Regions from separate parts of the Paenarthrobacter sp. NPDC056912 genome, predicted to be linked through region 2. Evidence: riboswitches for the same ligand, from Rfam matches in the RefSeq annotation. Region 2 holds a riboswitch; each other region holds the start of a gene.
The links. Region 2 has a riboswitch for glycine ahead of gcvP (aminomethyl-transferring glycine dehydrogenase). Riboswitches for the same ligand answer to the same signal wherever they lie in the genome.

Region 1 (2,262 bases), on a different contig from region 2:
ACGGCCACCGCGGACAGGACCTCCGGCGTCGTGGTTTCATCAACCGAAACACCAACAGTGTCGGCGTCGATGATCCGCAAGTTGATGCCGCGAGCCTCGGCGGCGGCGATGACCTTGTCCGCCTTGCCCGGGACGCGGACGGTGAGGGTGTCGAAGAAGGAATCAGCGACGAGTTCGCGGCCGGCCTTCTTCAAGGCTGTGGCGAGGGTGCGGGTGTGGCCGTGGACGGTTTCGGCGATCGCCTTCAAGCCCTCGGGGCCGTGATAGACGGCGTACATCGAGGAGACGATGGCCAGCAACGCCTGTGCCGTGCAGATGTTGGACGTGGCCTTCTCGCGGCGGATGTGCTGCTCGCGGGTCTGCAGGGCAAGGCGGTACGCCGGAACGCCCGCGTTGTCCTTGGAGACGCCGACGATGCGGCCCGGAAGCGTGCGCTCCATGCCTTCGCGGACAGCCATGTAGGCCGCGTGCGGTCCGCCGAAGAACAGCGGCACGCCGAGGCGCTGCGCGGTTCCGACGGCGATGTCCGCACCTTGTTCGCCCGGAGGCGTGATGAGGGTGAGTGCCAGCAGGTCCGCAGCGACGGTGACCAGCGCGCCGCGTTCCTTGGCGTCAGCAATCACTGCGGTGTGGTCGAAGACGCGGCCGGAAACGCCGGGCTGCTGCAGGACGACGCCGTTGATGTCGCCGTCCGGGAGACCGGCCGACAGGTCGGCGATCTCGACCTCGAAGCCCAGCGCCTCGGCGCGACCCTGCACAATGGCGATGGTCTGCGGCAGGAGGTCTACGTCCAGGACGGTCTTGCCATCCTTGGCAGTCTTGTTCTTGTTGGCGCGGCGCATGAGCAGCACGGCTTCGGCCACGGCGGTGGCTTCGTCCAGCAGGGAAGCGTTCGCCACGGGCAGTCCGGTGAGGTCCTGGACCATGGTCTGGAAGTTGAGGAGCGCTTCGAGGCGACCCTGGGAGATTTCGGGCTGGTACGGCGTGTAGGCCGTGTACCAGGCCGGAGCTTCGAGGATGTTGCGGCGGATGACCGGGGGCGTGACGGTGTCGTAGTAGCCCTGGCCGATCATTTGCACGGCCGTCTTGTTCTTCGACGCGAGCTTCCGCAGTTCGGCCAGCACCTGAACTTCGGTAAGGGCTTCCTGCAGCTTCAGGGCAGTGTCCTGACGGATGGAATCGGGGACCGCGACGTCTACCAGGCCGTCGACAGAGTCGTAGCCGATGGCCTTGAGCATGGTGTCAACGTCGGCCTGGCGACGGGCGCCGATGTGCCGGTCCGCGAAGGCGGTGGGGGTTGATTTAACAGTCAAGAGGAACTCCATGATTCAGGCGCCCAATGAGCGCCACGATGATGTGGGGTTCCTCCCCGCTCTGTATTGGACCTGAGAGATTCCGCAGGATTGATAGCCTGCTTGCACCGTCGGTGAGTCCGGTTGCCCGGACTACTTTCCAGAGTTGCCTAACCGCGGCGGTACATGGGCCTGAGAGATTCCTGGGGAGGATTTGCTCCTACGGCGCCTGACTGGATGTACCGGCAGGACTCTCCCGCCGCAGATCAAAAGCGTTGCATCACCTTCAGTGACACGCTTCACACCATAGCGGGTACTTTTGATCTTGCGCAAGGCGAAGATTCGGGAGTGCGCCGTCAGTCCTTCATCGCTTCATGGATCTGCAGGGCGAACCAGAGTTGCGCCACCGTGGACGTTTCACCCATGTCCAACCCCGTCAGCTCACCGATTTTCCGCATCCGGTAGATGATGGTTTGCCGGTGCGCGAACAGGGCCGCGGCGGTCTTCTGCCACGAACGTTGCGAGTCCAAATACGTCCTCAACGTGACAATGAGATCGCCGTCCTGACGCTGTTCGTAGTCAAAAACCGGGCCCAGGAGGCGCCGAACCAGCGCCGTTCCCTCCTCAAAGCCCGTCAGGCCAAGCCACGACGGCCCTTGCGCATAGCGGGCCAAGCCCAGCTTGTTCGCCCGGGCCGAGCCGAGGGCCCACAGTGACTCCTGCAGCGCACGCTGGAGTCCGGCAACAGCGGCTGGAGCACTGATGCCGATCGTGGCGGTCGGGCCGGCGCAATGGCTCAACACCTCGTCAGCAACGTCCCCGGCAACCACCACGTGAAGCCTGTTGTTGCGCCTCAACGAGGCCGCCGAAACTCCGTGGCGCCAAAGCTCGACGTGCACGTTGGCCAGCCTGTCGCCGTCGTCCGCTGCGATCGAGGCGACCAGAAAATCCTGCGCAGGAACATCGAAAG
Region 2 (2,262 bases):
CGAAGAACAGCGGAACGCCCAGGCGCTGCGCGGAACCAACAGCGATGTCGGCGCCCTGCTCACCCGGAGGGGTGATGAGCGTCAGAGAGAGAAGGTCGGCAGCGACGGTGACCAGTGCGCCGCGTTCCTTGGCTTCGGCAATGACGGCGGAGTGGTCGAACACGCGGCCCGAAACGCCGGGCTGCTGGAGGACGACGCCGTTGATGGCACCTTCCGGGAGGCCGAGGGAAAGGTCGGCGACCTCAACCTCAAAGCCGAGTGCTTCGGCGCGGCCCTTGACGATGGCGATGGTCTGCGGGAGGCAGTCGGCGTCGAGGACAGTCTTGCCGTCCTGGGCAGCCTTGTTCTTGTTGGCGCGGCGCATCATGAGGACGGCCTCGGCCACAGCCGTTGCTTCGTCCAGGAGTGAGGCGTTGGCGATCGGCAGGCCAACGAGGTCCTGCACCATGGTCTGGAAGTTCAGCAGTGCTTCAAGGCGGCCCTGCGAGATTTCCGGCTGGTAGGGGGTGTAGGCGGTGTACCAGGCCGGGGATTCAAGGATGTTCCGGCGGATCACGGGGGGCGTGACGGTGTCGTAGTAGCCCTGGCCGATCATCTGAACAGCCGTCTTGTTCTTGGATGCGAGCTTGCGCAGCTCGGCCAGGACCTCAACTTCGCTCAGCGCGTCCTGCAAGGTGAGGGCGACGTCCTGGCGGATGTCGTTCGGAACGGCGGTGTCGACCAGCGAGTCAACGGTGTCGTAGCCGACGGACTTGAGCATGGTCTCAATGTCGGCCTGGCGGCGGGCGCCGATATGCCGATCGACGAAGGTGGTGGAGGCAGAACTAACCGTCACGAAGGAACTCCAATACTTGGGCGGCGTTTGGGTACGCCACAGTGGCTCGGGTTCCTCCCCGCTCTGTATTGGACCTGAGAGTTTCCGCGCGTTGTTGGACAACTATCGCTTGCACCGTCGGTGAGCACAGCGCCCTAGGGCACTTGCTACTTTCCAGAGTTGCCTCGCCGCGGCGGTGCATGGGCCTGAGAGATTCCTGGGGAGGGTTTGCTCCTACGGCGCCTGCATCACTAGCCTGCAGGACTCTCCCGCCGCAGATCAAAGGCATGTTCAGTTATGCGCGGCGCCACTGACGGCACGCCACAAGGGTTAATTGTCCTACGCGGCGGGCGGCGCCGCAAATGGATGGCTCGCTACTTCCGCAGGCGGTCCAAGACTCCCAGCAGGATCTCGACGTCGGCCTCCCGCCCCGCTTTGCCGTCTTCCTGGCCACCTTCGAACATCGCATTGAAGTACAGGCCGTCGCCCATGTAACTGACGGCCTTGGCTACCTCCGGTCCGACGTCCTCGGCCAGCACGTCCAACCACTGCTTCTGGATGCCGGCGAACCTGCGTCGGGTCTCTTCGTGGGCTACCTCGGCCAAGCGGGTGGCGGCCACGAACGCACGGTCCATGGGTGTGCCGGCCCATAGCGAGGACCGGATGAAATACGCAGCGGACCCGTCCGGCGCGGCCTTCATCTGTTCGATGTCTTCCTGCGCCAATTGGTCCAGGCGCTCCAGCAAGGCACTGATCAGCGATTCCTTGTTGGGGAAGTGATAGAGCAGCCCGCCTTTGGATACCCCTGCCCGCTTGGCGACGGCGTCGAGCGTGGCAGCACGCTCCCCCACCTCGATGAGGAGTGCTTCATAAGCATCCAGGACGGCATCCCGGGCGACTGGTTTTCGTGGCATGTGTACATCATTCCCTAAAGGCTTGGGGGGTTCCATTTGAAACTGTACCGTCTGGACGGTACAGTAAGAGTCATGTTCTCGCCGTCCTCAACCCAAGCACCCCGTTCCGCTCAGCCCATCAAGGGCACAACAGCACCGTGGCGCGACTGGACGGCCCTGGCACTGCTGATGTTCCCGGTGCTGCTCGTGGCCGTCGACAACACCGCGCTCACCTTCGCCCTGCCGGAAATCGCCCGCTCCCTGGATGTGGGCGGCGTACAGCTCCTATGGATCGTTGACGCCTACCCGCTGGTGCTGGCCGCCCTCCTTGTGTCCATGGGCAACTTGGGCGACAGGATCGGACGACGGCGGCTGCTCCTGATCGGCAGCACGGGCTTCGCGGCGGTTTCGGCTGCTACGGCATTCGCCCCCTCAGCGGAATGGCTCATTGCCGGCCGCGCCGCCCTTGGCGTCTTCGGCGCCATGCTGATGCCTTCAACGTTGTCCCTGATCCGGAACATCTTTACGGACCCGAACCGCCGGCGGCTCGCCATC
Region 3 (2,262 bases), on a different contig from region 2:
TGTCCGGCGGCGAACTGCGTCCACGGGGTGACGGACATCAGGATAATGAGGGCGCCCACGTAGAACAGCAGGACGCGGATGGGGATGGAGTTGATGGCCTTGGGCAGGTTCTTCTCGGGATCCTTGGCCTCGGCAGCGGTGGTTCCCACGAGTTCGATGCCCACGAACGCAAAGACGGCGATCTGGAAGCCCGCTACGAAGCCCATGAACTCGTTCGGGAAGAAGCCGCCGTGGCTCCACAGGTTGGTGAAGCTGGCCGGTCCGGCGTCGGACTGGAAGCCGCTGAAGATCATGAACAAGCCAACGATGATGAGGGCCGCAATGGCAACGATCTTGATGAGGGCAAACCAGAACTCGGTCTCGCCAAAGGCCTTCACGGTGGCCAGGTTCAGGAGCAGGAGGATGCCGATGGTGATCAAGCCTGGCACCCACAATGGAAGCGACGGCCAGAGTTCCTGGGAGTACCCGGCGATCGCGATCACATCCGCGATGCCCGTGATGACCCAGCAGAACCAGTAGGTCCAGCCGGTGAAGAACCCCGCCCAAGGACCCAGCAGGTCGGCGGCGAAGTCGCTGAAGGACTTGTAGTTCAGGTTGCTCAAAAGCAGTTCGCCCATGGCGCGCATGACGAAGAACAGCATGAAGCCGATGATCATGTAGACGAAAATGACGGATGGGCCGGCGGCCGAGATGGTCTTGCCCGAGCCCATGAACAGGCCCGTTCCAATCGCTCCGCCGATGGCGATGAGCTGGATGTGGCGGTTGCTGAGCTGGCGCTCAAGATGGGGTGAATCGCTGGAAGGCGGGCGCTGAATCGTCAAAGGAACTCCATCGTTCAGGCGGCACGGGGTGCCACGTTGATTCGGGTTCCTCCCCGCTCTGTACGTGGACCTGAGAGTTTCCGCAGGCATGGGCCTGCTTGCACCTTCGGTGAGCCCGTATGCCGGACTGCTTTCCAGAGTTGCCTCGCCGCGGCGGTACATGGGCCTGAGAGATTCCTGGGGAGGGTTTGCTCCTACGGCGCCTGACGGGATGTACCGGCAGGACTCTCCCGCCGCGGATCAAAAGCGCGCACACCCAATTGGGTGATGCAGCTCACACAGTAACGAAGGCTGGAGGCAGCCGCAACCCCGCGTCGTTAGCGGCCCAGAATGCTACGGGCTATCTCGTCGGCATCGCGGAGGGTCCGCTGCCCGCTGGCATACGCCGGTCCGGTGAGCGGGCGCGCCTCTGCGGCGATGGCTGTCCCCCACTGGGACGCAGACAACTGGAGGCCCAGGACGTACAGGTCCTTAGTGACGGATCCGTTTGCTGCCAACGGCCGGTAAGGATGTGGTTCCACGTCCAGGCCGGTGGTCTGCATGGGCGTCCCCTCCACGCCCATCATGATCTTGGTGCGCACCAGACCGTCGGCCATGAGCTGTTCCAGCAGCGGCGACACGTTGATGCCCACCCTGTTCGCGGGCGACATCGCCTCAATCAGTGTCCGCGCCTCCACCGGTACATCGTGTACCCACGGAGAAGCCGCGCGGAACACCTTTGCGCCATGGTCCACGCTGAACTTGGGGTCCGGTCCAATAAAACTTACGACGCCGGCACGCGCCAAGGCGGCCAACTGCTCGGAGCGGAGCGCTGGCGCCCCACTGGCCAGCCCTTCCACGAACGACTCGAACCATCCGCGCAGTCCCGCCAGCCATGATTCGTCCGTGATTCCGCCGTCAGCCACCACGGACTTGAGGATCGCCCGGCCGGTGTGGAGGGCGCCGATCGCCATCTTCACAGGGTCCGACTCGCCCAGGGCAGATCTCCGGGCGTCATCATCGAGGTAGGCCGTGATCGCAGTGTCCAGATCCCGCCGTGACACGAAAGATCTCCCGGCCAGCGGCGCCGCGAGTCCACGAAGGTTCAGTCGGCGCGAGGCAACCACGTGCTTTTCCACAAGGTCGGCCACATCGCTTTCCCAGTTCGCCGTGGTGTGTGCATGCGGCTGCAGGGCATCTTCCAGGTCTGCCAGGAATTGCTGAGGGTCCTTGATAGCCGCGGGTTGAAAGGACCCAAGCGTTGAGTAGTAGGCCCACAGCGCATCACGGTGCAGCAGCGGCCAGAGGTCGTGATCGAAGCCGGGCTGGATTCCGGCCGCGCGGAACCGGTCCACGGCGTCTTCGGTCAGGTACCGCATGGTGATGCTGCGCGGGTAGTACCCGCTGAGCCCGGCCTTGGCACGGTACGGCGTGCCCCTGCGGGAAGCGGCGATGACCTTCG

Region 1: it holds a riboswitch for glycine, as region 2 does, so the genes downstream of both, gcvP (aminomethyl-transferring glycine dehydrogenase) here and gcvP (aminomethyl-transferring glycine dehydrogenase) in region 2, are expected to answer to the same signal.
Region 3: it holds a riboswitch for glycine, as region 2 does, so the genes downstream of both, cycA (D-serine/D-alanine/glycine transporter) here and gcvP (aminomethyl-transferring glycine dehydrogenase) in region 2, are expected to answer to the same signal.

The regions. Positions count from the first base shown of each region.
Region 1 covers NZ_JBHUCD010000019.1:107,477-109,738, reverse strand. Annotated here, with positions in the region: gene gcvP (aminomethyl-transferring glycine dehydrogenase) at 1-1,313, opposite strand, end outside; glycine riboswitch at 1,463-1,561, opposite strand; gene ACFRJ9_RS19095 (PucR family transcriptional regulator) at 1,649-2,262, opposite strand, start outside.
Region 2 covers NZ_JBHUCD010000016.1:4,608-6,869, forward strand. Annotated here, with positions in the region: gene gcvP (aminomethyl-transferring glycine dehydrogenase) at 1-835, opposite strand, end outside; glycine riboswitch at 999-1,096, opposite strand; gene ACFRJ9_RS16845 (TetR/AcrR family transcriptional regulator) at 1,189-1,728, opposite strand; gene ACFRJ9_RS16850 (MFS transporter) at 1,801-2,262, shown strand, end outside.
Region 3 covers NZ_JBHUCD010000001.1:359,293-361,554, reverse strand. Annotated here, with positions in the region: gene cycA (D-serine/D-alanine/glycine transporter) at 1-821, opposite strand, end outside; glycine riboswitch at 966-1,064, opposite strand; gene ACFRJ9_RS01675 (FAD/NAD(P)-binding protein) at 1,139-2,262, opposite strand, start outside.